Regions from separate parts of the Paenibacillus sp. CR_12 genome, predicted to be linked through region 2. Evidence: riboswitches for the same ligand, from Rfam matches in the RefSeq annotation. Region 2 holds a riboswitch; the other holds the start of a gene.
The links. Region 2 has a riboswitch for S-adenosylmethionine ahead of metA (homoserine O-acetyltransferase MetA). Riboswitches for the same ligand answer to the same signal wherever they lie in the genome.
Positions count from the first base shown of each region.

Region 1: another riboswitch for S-adenosylmethionine. It lies ahead of RB297_RS28265 (methionine ABC transporter ATP-binding protein); the one in region 2 lies ahead of metA (homoserine O-acetyltransferase MetA).

Region 1 is NZ_JAVFHO010000011.1:138,371-146,490, forward strand. It holds gene mqnE (aminofutalosine synthase MqnE) at 1-40, shown strand, start outside; gene RB297_RS28235 (NAD(P)/FAD-dependent oxidoreductase) at 196-1,254, shown strand; gene RB297_RS28240 (YuzB family protein) at 1,318-1,566, opposite strand; gene RB297_RS28245 (NifU family protein) at 1,649-1,894, shown strand; gene RB297_RS28250 (SDR family oxidoreductase) at 2,080-2,853, opposite strand; gene RB297_RS28255 (MetQ/NlpA family ABC transporter substrate-binding protein) at 3,061-3,903, opposite strand; gene RB297_RS28260 (methionine ABC transporter permease) at 3,970-4,638, opposite strand; gene RB297_RS28265 (methionine ABC transporter ATP-binding protein) at 4,638-5,654, opposite strand; SAM riboswitch class I at 5,762-5,908, opposite strand; gene RB297_RS28270 (Cthe_2314 family HEPN domain-containing protein) at 6,030-6,749, opposite strand; gene RB297_RS28275 (hypothetical protein) at 6,775-7,098, opposite strand; gene RB297_RS28280 (COX15/CtaA family protein) at 7,185-8,120, opposite strand, start outside.
Region 2 is NZ_JAVFHO010000008.1:395,939-404,058, forward strand. It holds gene mqnC (cyclic dehypoxanthinyl futalosine synthase) at 114-1,247, opposite strand; gene RB297_RS25595 (aminotransferase class I/II-fold pyridoxal phosphate-dependent enzyme) at 1,413-2,633, opposite strand; gene RB297_RS25600 (PLP-dependent transferase) at 2,630-3,814, opposite strand; gene metA (homoserine O-acetyltransferase MetA) at 3,839-4,756, opposite strand; SAM riboswitch class I at 4,888-5,016, opposite strand; gene corA (magnesium/cobalt transporter CorA) at 5,459-6,394, shown strand; gene RB297_RS25615 (HRDC domain-containing protein) at 6,547-7,572, opposite strand; gene RB297_RS25620 (ROK family protein) at 7,758-8,120, opposite strand, start outside.

The DNA of each region.
Region 1 (8,120 bases), on a different contig from region 2:
ACGCGATACCTTCTATAACGAGATCAAGGTTTACGAATAAGCCATACCAGCAAAAACGCAAGCAAAGCAGACGTTCCAAAAAACGGAAAACAGGTTAAAGAGATAATATAGCGTGGGTAACCTAAGCCGCTTTCAGCGGCGTTTTTCTTGCGAATCGGCGCTCACCTTCTTATCTCTTGAGAAAGGAAGAAATTTATGAAAAAGCTCGTCATTCTCGGCGGAGGCTATGGTGGTCTTGCCCTAATTCAAGAATTGTTCAGCGGCTATCTTCCTCCGGACGTGGAGGTCGTGCTCATCGACCGCATGCCGTACCAAGGACTCAAAACCGAATATTACGCGCTGGCAGCAGGTACCGTGGCCGATACCGCCGTTCGTGTTAAATTCCCGGTGTATGACCGCCTCCATGTTGTATACGGTGAAGTCCTATCCATTGATCTTGAGAAGAAGCTTGTGAACCTGACGAACAACGATCCGGTGGAATACGATCAGCTGGCCATTGCCCTGGGATGTACGGACCGTTATCATGGGGTACCGGGCGCTGAAGAATTCACGTTCAGCCTGCAATCTTTTGCGGCATCCCGGGAAACCTATTTGAACCTGAACAACCTCAGACCATATGGTCAAGTTCATATCATTGGCGGAGGCTTAAGCGGCATCGAGCTCGCTGCCGATCTTCGGGAAAGCCGGCCTGACCTGAATATCGCCATTTTGGACCGGGGACAACGGGTGCTTTCTTCTTTTCCTAACCGTTTGTCTGCTTATATTCATCGCTGGTTTGAGGAACACCACGTGGACATCCACAGCGGCGTATCCGTATCCCGAGTGGAGAAGGACGCCGTGTACAATCTGGATGTGCCGATCGCAACCGATCTGGCGGTATGGACGGCCGGCATTCAGCCCGTAAAGGTCGTACAGGATCTGGATCTGCCAAAAGACCGCAGCGGACGCATTCTGCTGAACGAATGGTACCAGGTTCCGTCCCATCCCGAGGTATATGTGATCGGCGACTGCGCCAGCCTCCCCTTCGTCCCGAGCGCGCAAGCGGCAGGGGCTCAGGCCGAGCAAGTGGGACATGTCATGAAAGCTTTATGGCGCGACGATACGCCTAAGGTATCTCCGCTGAAGCTGAAGGGAACGCTGGGTTCCCTCGGCAAACATGCGGGCTTTGGACTCATGGGCAGCACGTCGGTCATGGGCCGGGTACCAAGGATATTAAAGAGCGGCGTGCTCTGGAAATCCAAACGTCATTACTAGTCGAATGGTTACGGGCGCTGATAATGCTCCTGTGGAGGGACGCCGCGGAGCGAAAGCAGAACGTCAGCTCTCCTCTTCGCCGTCCCGAAAGCTTTCGAGCTTGCGGATGACAACCTCAAGCAGCTCTTCAGCCGTAGGGGCTTCAACCCAATCGCCATCCACGTAAGCGAAGGGCATCAAATAGCACTGGCCGCAGCTGGTCAGGCAGCCATATTCGATGACTTGGCAATCGTACTTGCCTTCAAGCGTCTGCAGCACTTTATCCGTGCCGAAATAGGAATTGCTTGTGCAAAACTCAATGATAATGGACATTGTTATTAGACCTGCCTTAAGATTGGCATTTTATTTTGCCGGTTTATGTACTATAATATAGGGAGGAAAGGAGTTGAACAAGATGAGTGAAAACACGCAAACCACTGTATATGATGAAGTGGCTGAAGTGCTTGATAAACTTCGTCCGTTCCTGCAGCGCGACGGCGGTGACGTGGAACTGGTTGACGTTGAAGACGGCATCGTTAAGCTGAAATTGATGGGTGCATGCGGTAGCTGCCCAAGCTCCACCATTACTCTGAAAGCAGGGATCGAGCGCGCCCTGGTTGAAGAAGTAGAAGGCATCCAAGAAGTAGTTCAAGTATTCTAAATCTTCTTTAACTATAAAGAGTCTTGGTTTCCCTCGCGGGACCAAGACTCTTTTTTTGAGATTAAAGAAGATATAAGTTTTCAGCGAAGCGTTAGCAATTCTTGAATCGTATTTAATGGTTTTGGGATCCCCGCAAAGTAAATGGAATAAACATCGAAGCGTAGATTCCACTTTGTGGGGATGTTTTATTCCGGCTTGATTAACGGGCGAATCGGGTCCAGCCCGCCGGATATATCCATAATATTGCCGGTAATGAAATCCGATTTATCCAGGCATAAATATTCGATCACCCTGGCGACGTCCTCGCCGCTGCCCGATCGTCCGCGAGGAGTCAACCCGTCCTGAATGCCGGATACTTCATCGATGGTTTTCTCTTTGTTGGCCCCGCGGATATCCCCCGGACAAATCATATTCACGGTGATTCCATACGGCCCTTCTTCCACGGCCAGCGTCTTCGTAAAGGAGACCAGGCCCACCTTCGCAGCCGCGTAGGCGGAGCGTTGAGGCCATGCGCGGGCTTCTCCCGCATGCCCGAAACCAAAGTGGATGATGCGTCCCCATTTTTTCTCCCGCATGGCAGGCAGAACGCGATGGTCCAGCAGCATGACGCCGGTTAAATTGCCATTCACCATATGTACGATTTCGTCGCGGCTGTACTCCGAGAACAGACGGCGTTCCCGAATGAACGGTCCAGCATTGTTAACCAGGATATCGACGCTGCCCAGCCGCTCCTCCGTCTGATCCACCAATGAATACAGCTCAGGCTCGCTGGCGATATCGGCTTTAATCGCGATGGATTTCACGCCAAACCCCTCGATTTCACGGGAAAGCGCCTCCGCTTCATCCTTGCTGTTCACATAATTTATGGCTATATGACATCCCTGCCGTGCTAACGACAGTGCCGTCATTTTTCCCAAACCTGTCGCACTGCCTGTAATCAGCGCCACTTTTCCCTTCAAGGCTTTCCCTCCTCAGATGGATATCCTTCCTTCAGTATAAAAGATTTGATAAGGCCGAACAACTTGCTTCCGACCAGGAATGGCCATTCGACAGAAAAAGAAAGAAAAAAGGGCCTATCCGCAAAGACCGATGGGTCTCTTGGATAATGCCCTTTCTTCACATATACGATGAATTCATATACATTATATCGAGCTTTACTGCTCGAATTAGAATGCCGGGATGACGGCACCTTTGTACTCTTCTTCAATAAAGGTTTTCACGTCCTCGGAAGTCAGCGCCTTCGCCAGTTTTTGGATGGCGTCGGTGTCCTTGTTGTCCGGACGGGCTACCAGCAGGTTGGCATAAGGATTGTCCTTGTCTTCGATGAAGAGCGCATCCTTCGTTGGGTCCAGTCCCGCTTCCAGCGCGTAGTTCGTATTGATGACAGCCAGATCCAGCTCATCCAGCATACGAGGCAGCATAGCGGCTTCGACTTCCTTGAACTCCAGGTTCTTCGGATTTTCTACGATATCCTTGGCGGTTGCTTCCAGCTTGCTTTCGTCGTTCAGCTTAATCACGCCGTTCTTGGACAGCAGCGTCAATGCACGGCCAGCATTGGAAGGATCATTCGGAATGGCTACAACCGCTCCATCCTTCAGCTCATCCGCAGATGTAATGGTTTTGGAGTACGCACCCAGCGGCTCCACGTGCACGGCGATCACGGACTCCAGGTCCAGCTTGCGCTCTTTGATTTCGTTATCCAGGTAAGGCTTGTGCTGGAAGAAATTCGCGTCGATTTCTTTGGAATCCACTTGCGTATTCGGCAGCACATAATCCGTGAATTCTACGATTTCCAGGTTTACGCCCTCTTTTTCAAGCGCAGGCTTGATATGCTCGAGAATCTTGGCATGCGGTGATGGCGAAGCCCCTACTTTCAAGGTCACGGTCTCTTGACCGCCGCCTCCCGTTGTTCCCCCTGGCTCGGATGCGTTATCCGCAGGCTTGCTGCCGCATGCAGCCAGCACCGCAACCAAGGTCAAGCTGATCAATGCCAATGTCCATTTTTTCATTCTAAAACTCTCCCTCCGAAAAATATATGATTTATATATTGTCTTTCTTGAAGCCTCATCAATCCGTTATTTTCTTGTAAAATGCCGCACCAGACGATCTCCTGCCATCTGCAGCAGCTGGACCAGGACAATCATCAGCACGACAGCCAGAATCATGATCTCGGTCTCATAACGGTAATAGCCATACTTAATGGCCAAATCCCCTAAACCGCCGCCCCCGACTTGACCGGACATCGCGGTGTAAGATACCAGGGTTACAATCGTGATGGTCATCCCGGCCAGCAGGCCCGGACGAGCCTCCGGAAGGAGCACCCTCCATACGATTTGGCTTGTCGAGGAGCCCATGGCGTGAGCCGCCTCGATCACGCCTTTATCCACTTCATTCAAAGCCGTTTCCACGAGCCTTGCGAAGAATGGAGCAGCGCCGATCACCAGCGGCGGAATGGTCCCCAGCACGCCGTACGAAACGCCTACGATCGACTTCGTAATCGGGATCATCGCCACGATCAGGATGATGAACGGAACCGAGCGCAGAATGTTTACAATGAACGACAGAATCGTGTAGCCGAAGCGTACCAACCCGGACGTGGACCTTGCGGCCATGTAGAGCAGCACGCCGACCGGCAGTCCGATGATGAAGCTGAACAAGGCCGAAGCTCCCAGCATCCGCAGGGTATCCAATGTTGCCGTCCATATCTCTTTCCAGTCGATCTGGGTAAAATCAAGTCCGAACATCAATGAATCACCTCCACGTCTAGTCCTTGTTCAAGCAGCTTCCGGATCGTATCTTCAATTGCGCGTTCTTCCCCTTCGAAACGAACGATGAGCTGGCCGTACGGCGTTTCTTTGATCGTAGAGATCGTGCCCTGCAGAATCGCAAAATTCACGCCCGTCTCATGAACGGTATGGGACAGGATCGATTCGTACGTTTTCGATCCCAGGAACGTGATTTGAACCGCTCTTGAAGGGCCGTTTACCTGACCCTGTATAGCCAGCCGCAGCGCTTCGCCGCTGTCCATCTCCTGGCGGATGAATTCCTGTGTCACTTCATGCTTCGGCTTCAGGAACACTTCCGTTACCGGTCCTTGCTCTACGATGCCGCCCTGATGAATAACGGCGACCCGGTCGCATATGCTCTGAATGACGTGCATCTCATGGGTAATCAGCACGATCGTCAGATGAAACTTTTTGTTAATGTCCAGCAGCAGGCGCAGAATCGAATCCGTCGTCTGCGGGTCAAGGGCCGAAGTGGCCTCGTCGCACAGCAGCACTTCGGGATCGCTCGCGAGCGCCCTGGCGATACCCACCCGCTGCTTCTGGCCCCCTGACAGCTGGGACGGGTATTTGTCGCGATGCGCCTCCAAGCCGACCAAAGCCAGCAGCTCGGATACTTTGCGCTCCAGTTCGGCCTTCGGCGTCTTGATCAGACGCAGCGGAAACGCAATGTTATCGTACACCGTCGCGGAAGACAGCAGGTTAAAGTGCTGAAAGATCATTCCGATTTTACGGCGCTCCGCCTGAAGCTGCTTCTTGCCGAGCGACGTCAAATTTTTGCCGTTGACCCACACCTCACCCGAGGTGGGACGCTCCAGTAAATTGATACAGCGGATCAATGTACTTTTACCTGCACCGGAGTGTCCGATCACTCCGAAAATTTCTCCTTTTTCAATCGACAAATCCAATTCGGACAACGCAGTTGTTAATGACCCGGCTTTTCCGTACTGCTTCGTCAATTGCTTGAGCTCAATCAATCCGATAATCCTCCTTTTTCCTTAGCTTCATATCTATTTACCCAAAAGAAAAGAGCCTCTTTTTGTAGAATCAAAAAGGGCCCTCTTTACGTAAAAGTCAACGCCTTTTCTCATCTGTCAAAGCTGAAGGTATCCCATAGCTTTGAAGGAATTAGCACCATGTCACTCCAAGCGTCATCGCATTATGCAATGGTACGCAAGAAGTCGGTTGCCGGGCTTCATCGGGCCTGTCCCTCCGCCTCTCTCGATAAGAAAACATCGATATGAAATTTTTCCGATTAAATTGATCTGATTTGATAACATTTAATGAATGCAATAGTTAGTATAGATTCTTTTCAGCCTTTTGTCAAAAGGAATTTCATGGCGATTTTGTGCCTAAGCCCGCACTCCATTTTCAGTCCACAGCTTGTTCGTATATTTATACGAGGCCGCCAGGCTGCGACATACCATATCGATGCCCTGTTGGAGATCATCCAGGTGCTTGTCGATATCCTCCAGCTCGATTTTGTCGGACAGTCCTTGATGGCGCTGCCACAAATCATCCTGCATCTCGGAGTTCATGTAGTGAATTTCAGCGTTGCGCCTTTTGCGGAGCGCGTTCAGCGGTGCTTTGTAGCGATCTTTGATCGCTTCCAGCTCTTCAGCCAGCTCACCGTGGGCCTTCAAAAATCTGAACTGCCGCAGGACCGTAAAATAAGAAAAATGCGCCTTTACCTTGGAGGTATGCAGATCAAACAAATCGTTCAGCACCGTGCCCAGCTTGTCAAGGATCGAGAATACGCGGATGAAGCCGTTTTTGTAAAAATACACATATCGTTGATATTCCCCTTGCTCCTGAATCGACATATCATCGATGTAACCCGATTTAACCGATTGACTGAAATGCTTGGCCGCATTCCAGCTCTGCTCCAGCTCATCCAGGGAGACGATCAGTCCCCGGGTCCAAATCTCCAGCTTGCGAAAATCATGCGTCGGATCTTGATTTTTATCCATTTCCTTCTGCAGCAGCCGGGTTGTCTTCACCATCGATTCGATGGCTTCCTCAAGCAGGCCGTTGTTCTGCCGGGGCTGTTCCCCAAGTAACATTCGAAGCATGGCGGTACCCCCTCGCGTCATCAGATTAACCTTGGTTCTTGATCTCGATTGTGCTAATGCCAATATACTCATTCCAGCGCTCAGCGGCCGTCTTCACGGCGATATCCTCGCGCGGGGGCAACTCATCCGGATCGCCATCAGGCCCTTCGGCATCCCCTTGACTGGCAGATGACCCATCATCTGCTGCGCCAATCCGGGTTCGTCCTGTTAGGATGCCCCCGAAACGGGAAGACAACTCCATAAGCATGGAGCGACTTGTGATTTCTCCGGTGTTATTAAATATAAACAAATTCGTTGCCTTATCAAACCTTTTCGATACGGCTGCCGGCAGCTCCTTTCTATACAACAAAGCCCTCGAACTCCGGTCCGGGGACTTTGCATGCATGTATGCTATAGAATATTGGATTTTCTTAACGGAATGATCGGCGTTCTTCCTTATACGATCTTTTCGCGGGGCACGTCGTGGCCCTTCCGTATTTTGGCTTCGAGCGGCTTGCTGAGCTGCCATACCCGGACGCTTAAATAACACAGTACGCCGAACAGCGCCGAGATCAGCAGCGTATGACCCAGTGCGGAGAATACGTAAACTTCCTCGTTATGCATCGTAGCCATGATGAGGGCGCCGCTGAACACCTGCAGCAGGCACAGCACGGTTGCCGAAATGCCCAGCATCTGGATCTCCCGGTTATCGCGATTGCGCCAATATGCAAAATGCCCCATCACCGCCACCACGATCAGCAGCAGAAGCGCGGCCACGCGGTGCATAAAGGCGATGCCGACCCCTCCGCTCAGCTCCGGTATCACTTCTCCGTTACACAACGGCCAGCCGGAGCAGCCTTCCCGGGAATCGGTATGGCTGACGAATGCACCGATATACACCACGATGTAGCTGTATAACGTTGTGCCCCAGACTAAATTACGGAAGCCCTTGCCCACCCGCGGCAATCGCTCCAGGTCAGCGGGTCCCTTCGCTTGTTCGATTCGGCGCATGCCCAAAGCCAGCATGACCGAACTGGCAAAAGCAATCAGCGAGAAGCCAAAATGCAGCGCCATGATCGCCGCCGATTGAGGTTTAACCACCGCGAGGGCCCCCATGATGGCTTGTACCACGACGAATATCGAGGTTCCGATGACGTAAGCCATCAAATCCCGGCGGTCCCGCTTGTACTTCCAGAACGCAATCAGCGAAGCCAAGGCGGCCAAGCCGGCCATTCCGCTTACGGCCCGGTGGGAATATTCGATCATCGAGGACACCGTGTAAGCGGGAACAAATTTGCCGTTGCACAGCGGCCACTCTTGGCCGCAGCCAAGCCCCGACCCCGTCTTTGTCACAACCATGCCCCCGAAAGTCGCGCAGAACATAATTAAGCA
Region 2 (8,120 bases):
AATTTTTTAATGCGATATCAGGAAGGTTCATGCTTTTTGAATGTATACTTTTTCTGATATCTAAATAAAAAACGGGCCGAGTCGGCCCGTCTTGCGGATTATAAATTATGCGATTAGTTCTGCATTACGAAGTCGCGCTCCACGGTGCTGTTATCCTCGAACACGCGAAGGATATCATACCGGGTGTTGCGCTGAGCCGGAATGTTGCCGGTCTCGCGGATTAATTGAATAATCGATTCAATGTTGACCTTGTACACGGCGCCTGCGGAAGACACCACGTTCTCCTCCATCATCGTGCTGCCGAAGTCGTTGCAGCCGTAACTGAGCGACAGCTTGCCGATCTCAGGCCCCATCGTTACCCAGGACGATTGCAGGTTCGGCACGTTGTCGATCGCAAGCCGGCCGATGGCTACCGTCTTCAGGTACGCTTCCGGCGTTTCGCGCTCGCGCTTGAGGTTTGTGTTGTCCGGCTGGAAGGTAAACGGGATGAAGGCCAGGAAGCCTTTGGAATCATAACCGTTCTGGATGCATTCATCCTGCGCATCACGCACGCGAAGCATATGTAGCGCACGCTCTTCCATCGTTTCGCCAAGACCGATCACCATGGTAGCCGTCGTGTTCATGCCGACCTTATGGGCCGTCTGCATGACATCCATCCATTGCCGCCATGTACCTTTCAAACGGCTGACTTTTTTGCGGATGCGATCATCCAGAATCTCCGCGCCGCCGCCAGGCAGCGAATCCAGACCGGCGCTGTGGAGCTCGCGCATCACCTCTTCTAGTGTGAGCCCGGAGATCTCCACCATCTTCATGATTTCCGCCGGGGAGAAGGAATGCATCGTAATGTTAGGGAACCGCTTCTTAATATTGCGGAGCAGATCCGTATAATAATTGAAAGGCAAATCCGGATTGACTCCGCCCTGCATCAAAATTTCAGTGCCGTTGACGTCCTCGGTTTCCTGAATCTTCTGGAAGATCGTCTCATCCGGCAGAACATAGCCCTCGGAAGAGCCGGGTCTGCGATAAAAAGCACAGAAACGGCAGAATACATCACATATGTTGGTGTAGTTGATATTCCGGCCGATAACAAACGTCGTGATGGGATCCGGATGCAGGCGCTTGGTCATCACATTCGCCGCATGGCCAATCTTCTCGATCTCATCACTCTCAAAAAGGGTCACGGTATCTTCCAAATTTAAACGCTCACCGCGTAAAGCTTTATCCAATATACGGTTTACCGCACTCATTCTTGCAGCCTCCCTACTTAAAACAAAATACAAATCGCCAGTAAAACTTCGTCTATCCCATCCTACCACATTCCGCCATTAAAAACGACATCCCGTCCGTGACAGGATGCCGAATTCTATGATTTGGCAAATCTTCAAATGAGGTTCATTGCTTCTAAAAAATCTTTAGTTGCTGGCAGAAAAGGCCTGGTCCAAATCGGCAATCAGGTCATCTACATCCTCCAGTCCGACCGAGAAGCGGAGCAAACCGTCGGTAATGCCGCGCTCATGCCGAACCTTCTCGCCCATGGCCGCATGGGACATCATCGCCGGATACGACAGGATGCTTTCCACTGCTCCCAGGCTGACGGCTACCAGCGGCAGCTTCACGCGGTTCAGCACCTGCTTCGCACGCTCGCCTGAGCCGACGTCAAAGGAGATGACCGCGCCGTAACCGCTCGATTGCTTCTCATGGACTTCCCGTCCCGGATGATTCAAGAGGCCGGGGTAATACACTTGCTCAATATCGCTTCTTCCCTGCAGCCAGGCCGCCAGCTTGGCCGCGCTTTGCTCGGAGTGGGCCATCCGAGTGCCGAGCGTCTTCATGCCCCGCATAAGGAGCCAGGAATCCTGTACTCCAAGCACCGTGCCCAAACCATTTTGCAGCTGTTTCAACTGGTCTCCCAGCTCCTGGGTTCTGGCTACGGCGAGACCTGCCAGCACATCGCTGTGTCCGCCAAGGAATTTGGTTGCGCTGTGGATGACGATATCCACGCCGAACTCGATCGGGCGCTGATAGAACGGCGTCATGAACGTATTGTCCAGCAGGGTAAGCAGGCCTTGCTCCTTCGCCCAATCCGTGACGGCGCCGATGTCGGTAATTTTCAAGGTCGGGTTCGAAGGGGTTTCCATATAAACCGCTTTTGTATTCGGTTTGAGGGCCGCCTTCACCTGCTCCAGATCGGTCATGTCGACGAAGGTGCTCTCGATGCCCATACGGCTCAGTATGCTGGTCAGCAGGCGGTAGGTTCCGCCGTATACGTCCTCCGTCACGATCATGTGATCGCCCGCGGACAGCAGCATGAACGAGCTGGAGATCGCCGCCATGCCGGATGCATAAGCGAAGCCGCGCACGCCTCCTTCCAAGAGGGCGATATAATCTTCCAGCGCTTGCCGCGTCGGATTGCCGGAACGGCTGTAATCGTGCAGCGGCGGGTTAAAGACGTCTTCATGATGAAACGTCGAGGCTTGATAGATCGGAACGCTTGAGGCGCCGGTTGCCCGGTCGATTTCCCCGCCGAAATGCAATAGTTTCGTCTCGAAACGAAGTTCTTCTTGGTGTCCCTGTTTTACTGATACCTGCTTGGTTTCCGTTCCCAAGCCGGATAGACCTTTATCGATGCTCATGCTCCCGTGCTCCCTTCTACTTCTGCCATAGCCGCGCCCAGCGCAGCATCCAAATCCGCGATCAGGTCATCCGCATGCTCGATGCCGACCGAGAACCGAAGCAAGCGGTCGTCCACGCCGATCGCTTCCCGAATCTCAAGCGGGATGTCCGCATGGGTCTGGACCGCCGGGTATGTCATCAGGGACTCGACGCCTCCGAGGCTTTCTGCGAATGCAATCAGTTTGATGTGCCGCAGCACCGGCTCGACATAGCGGGCGTCCTTCACCTTGAAGGAGAAGATGCCCGTGTTGCCGCTGGATTGGCGATTCTGGATCTCATGCCCCGGATGATCCGGCAGAGCAGGGTAATACACCTCGCCGATCGCCGGGTGGGTTGTCAAAAAGGTTGCCACCGCGGTTGCATTCGATTCGTGCCGGTCCATGCGAAGCGCGAGTGTCTTCATTCCCCTCATTAACTGATAGGAATCGGAAGGACTCAGCACCGCCCCGATGGAGTTATGAAGGAAGGCCATCTCCTCGGATAATTCCTTGCCCTTCGTCACGATGATGCCTGCCAGCACATCGTTATGCCCTCCCAGATACTTGGTGGCGCTATGTATGACGATATCCGCCCCAAGCTCGATGGGTCTCTGGAAATACGGGGTTAGCAGCGTATTATCCACGATGCTGATCAATTGATGGCGTCTTGCCCACGTACAGACTGCTTCGATATCCGTAACCATCATGAGCGGATTGGTCGGCGTTTCGATAAATACGGCCTTCGTGTTCGGTCGTCTGGATCCTTCCAGCGCATCCAAGTCGTTCGTATCCACGTAGGTTGCCGTTACCCCGAACTTGGACATGATCCGCTCCAGCAGCCGATACGTCCCTCCGTACAGATCGAGCGACACAATCAGGTGATCGCCTTGACCGAACAGCGCAAAAATCGTCTGAAGGGCCGCCATGCCCGAGCTGCAGGCAAAGCCGGCGTCACCGGATTCCAGCTCGGCGCAAGCATCCTCGAGTACCGAACGGGTCGGATTCTTGGTGCGGGCATAATCAAACCCCGTGCTCTGGCCTAATTTAGGATGGCGGTATGCCGTAGCCTGATAAATCGGAAAATTCACTGCTCCCGTTACCGGCTCCTGCACCGATCCGATCTGTGCCAGCCGGCTCTCTATATTCAAAGGTTTCTTCTCCATCACAAACTCTCCTCCCGTACGCTGTTAAATTTGCGGACCGATATCATATGGCGTTTCCTGATATACATAGTAATTGAGCCAATTAGTGAATAATAAGTTTGCATGCGCGCGCCATATGGACGGAGGGGTTCTTGTTGGATCGTCGTTCGGGTAATAGTTGCGCGGCAGCGCGATGTCCATGCCTTTGGCAACGTCCCGGTCATACTCCCATTTCAGAGAGTCCGCATCATACTCGGAATGCCCTGTGGCAAAAATCTGCTTGCCGTCCCGGCTGGATACCAAATAAATCCCTGCTTCCTCGGACTCGGACAGGATGACCAAATCATCCACGCCTGTTATGTCTTCGCGCCGAACTTCCGTATGACGGGAATGCGGAACAAAGAACATTTCGTCAAATCCGCGGAGCAGCTTGGTACACGCTTCATTGATCGTATGCGGAAATACGCCAAAGCACTTTTCCTCGAGGCTGTATTTCGGCACGCCGTAATGATAATAAAGCCCGGCTTGCGACGCCCAGCAGATATGGAGCGTGGAGGTTACATGGGTCTTGGTCCATTCAAAAATTTCAGTAAGCTCATCCCAGTAATTCACTTCTTCGAACTCCAGCTGCTCCACCGGAGCTCCTGTAATGATCATGCCGTCAAAACGACGGTTCTTCACTTCTTCAAAGGTTTTGTAAAATGATTTCAAATGCTCGGCCGACGTATTCTTCGATACGTGGGAACTCGGGTGAAGAAGGACGACATCCACCTGGAGCGGGGAGTTGCCGATCAATCGCAGCAGCTGGGTCTCCGTCGTTTCCTTGGTTGGCATCAAATTCAGGATCGCAATCCGCAGCGGGCGGATATCCTGATGAAACGCGTGACTCTCATCCATGACAAAAATGTTTTCTCCAGCCAGAACTTCCTTTGCCGGCAGGGCATCCGGAATTTTAATTGGCATCTCGGCTCACTCCTTCGAAATATGAAATGATACATCCATAAAGCTGTGAGAAAGAGCGTTAGACTGTATAAACGCAAGAAGACCTTTCTCGAAGTAGAGAAAGGTCATCATATACGTATCACAATGCGCCTCTCTCATCTGTCAGGCTATACAACGGCTTATACAATCGTCGTATCTCCTGCAAGAATTAGCACCGTGCGATATTGCCGCCGGTTGCCGGGTTTCATAGGGCTAGTCCCTCCACCTGCTCTTGATAAGATTTCGCTTTATTCAGTTGTTTGGAATTGTTTCGTAATTGATACCTACTTTAAATCATCCTCAATTTTTCGTCAAGAACCTTTTCATGAGTTTGTCACACTTCACCAAAGGTTTCCATACCCTATATCATGGCCCTTGGACTGCTCCGGATTTCACTTGAAAGGTCCTACACCCGGCGTTATACTAGACAAGTGCTGTTTAAAACCGAGTATGAAAGAGGTGACATGGAAGATGGACGGTGACCCGAGCCAGAAACTGGATGCACAAGACGCACAACCGCATAGGATCAAGATCAGCTTACCGGCAGAGGGCAGCGTTATTTTTCATGCGCTTTTTATCGTATTCTAACCTTCCTCGATTTATGCCCGTACACCGGTGGGCTGATATCCTGTGCCTTAACTGCTTGACTTAAGCAGCTTGGATTAGACAAAGGAGTGATATCAGATGAAAATCCGGTTGGTCGATTCGGGCGTATTTACCCCTGTTGATGACATCGAAATGACGCTGACAGCTCCGGCCAGCGGCTTCTACTGGCTGGATGCGGACGTGGATGATTTAGCCGAACTGCAGCCCCTCTTCTCCCTGCATGATCTTGCCGTTGAGGATTGCCTCAGCGAAGAGGAGCAGCGTCCCAAAATTGAAATATACGAGAACCACTATTTTATCGTCGTGAACAGCATCCGGTTTGACGACGAAGAGATTTTCCTTCGGGCATTGAATGTTTTCCTGGGCAGGCATTTTATTATTACGGTGACCAAGCAAAAGATCCATGAGCTCCGCACCGTCAAACCGCTACTCTGGGAGGATGAAGTCAGCACGCCTGACCGCTTCCTCTATCTCTTGATCGACCTCGTCACGGACAACTACTTCTCCGTAGGGGACCGAATTGAAGCGCGGATTGAAAAGCTGGAGGAAGACATTCTGATGCATACCAAAAAATCCCATCTCAGCGAGATCATCGGTCTGCGAAGCGAGATTCTTTGGTTGAAGAAGGTGCTTGGACCTCAGAAGGAAGTTATCAATACGCTCAACAAAAAAGATCTTCGGCTGATCGATGACCAGCTGCAGAAATACTTCAGCGATATCTATGAAAATGCCGTTAAAATTTCCGAAACGTTCGAGACCTATCGGGATCTCATGGGGAACCTTCGGGAAGCTTACCAATCCAGTATCGCCAATCGGGCCAATGAAATCATGCGCGTGTTTACCGCTATTACAACGATCTTTATTCCATTGACGCTGATTACGGGCATCTACGGTATGAACTTTGAGTATATGCCGGAACTTCATTGGAGATATTCCTATTATGTGGTTATCGGCATCATGGTTTTTGCCGGCGCGCTCATGTTTTACCTGTTCCGTAAAAAAGATTGGATATGAGGCACCCTGGTCAAAGGGGAGAGTACTGGCCGGATCACAACGGTTCATACGAACGGCCGCAATTCAAACTCAATCTACAAGCACGGCGAATTAGCATCAGGACGGATCTCCCTGCAACCGGGAGAATCCGTCCTGACTTCGTTTAAGGTAGATTAACCGGCATTCGCTTTGCCGGGCTGATCGCGCCGAAAGCGGATCCGTATGAGACGAAGCCGCTCATACAGCCTCTCCGTTCCGCCCAGCTCTTCTGCTTCTGCGTTCTCCGCTTGTCCCTGTCCGTATACCCGCTGTAACACAGGTTTAAGAAACGTATCGCCCAACTCTTCAAACGCCTTCCATACGTTTTCCTGCTCCGCAGCCGTCATCGTGTTCAATTCGACCTGGAGCAGCTGCTCCGTATCATAGCCTTCCTTCTCAAGCCCTTCCAATTCCTCGACCAAATCCCGGCGCGACAGCGAGGTACGCGCTTCAAGCTCGGTCAGCGAAGCGCCCTCGGCTATGCCAATCAGCATCGCACGGCGGGTTCGGAAGCGTTCAAGCTCCTGCTGATATCTCTGTTCCTTCTGTTTATACAGCCAGGACAAGAACTCCTCTTCCGGCAGCTGCGTATACACCCAATCCAGTGGAAACGTGGTGGTTCGCTCGGTTTTCGTCGTAATCTCCAGCCATTCCGCCCCGTGCTCCGAAGCCTTGCTAACCCCGATTCCCGGAAGCTGCAGCAGCTCTTCCTCACTCTGGGGAACAAAAGCGCTGATCATGCGCAGCACCCGGTTGCTGGCAATGAAATAGGGCGCTTTTCTTCCGGATGCTGCCTTTCTCCTGCGCCAGGCGCACAGCTCCGTGTACAGCTCCTCCGATCCGTACAGCTCGCTGTAACACTGCAGCTTCTGAGTGCCGAGATTCTTGCTCCCGGTCTCCCCAGGTTCATGGAATACCCCTTCGATTAGCGGGCGGAAGCCTTCTCCGAGCTTCTTCGCAAGCTGGTGCCGATACACGCATAGCAGCTCATTCCATGAGTTGCCTTCATACCATTCGTCATCGGAAACTTCACCGTCCGGTTCCATATTCCGCCAGCCGAGTCGCCATCCTCCTTCTTCCTCGCCGATCCATACTTGGGCCGAACGGAGATGACCTGACTCATCCGCTCCGCTCATCCGATTCATGAACACAATTTGCATCCCTCGATAACCTCCCGTTTACGCAATCAGCATAAAGGCGGAACAACGCAAAAAAGCACCTCTCCTCCGCGCAGCGGCAAGAAAGGTGCTTCCTTCGTTCCATACATTATACTGTTGAAACTATAATACCATAATCTGTAATAGAATCCAATCCATTTTGAACTTGCCCTATATAAGAAATCAGGCTAAGCTTGAATGCTCTTGGCTTCATCCACTGCCAGCTTGGCCAATGCCAATGCGCCGCAGAGACCCGCATTATCGCCGAGCATCGGCGGAACGATGAATTGATCGATCCCGTCATGAAGGCTTGGATGCTGAACATATCCTGCCAGCAGCTCTTGAAGCTTCGTGCGGATCAGCGGGAACAGCTGCTCCTGCTTCATCACGCCTCCACCCATCACGATCCGCTGAGGGGACAAGATGAGGACATAATTCATCAGCGCTTGAGCGAGATAATAAGCTTCCATCTCCCAAGCCGGATGATCCGGCGTCAATTCCACGCCGGGAACACCCCAGCGTTTGCCAAGAGACGGTCCCGCAGCAAGCCC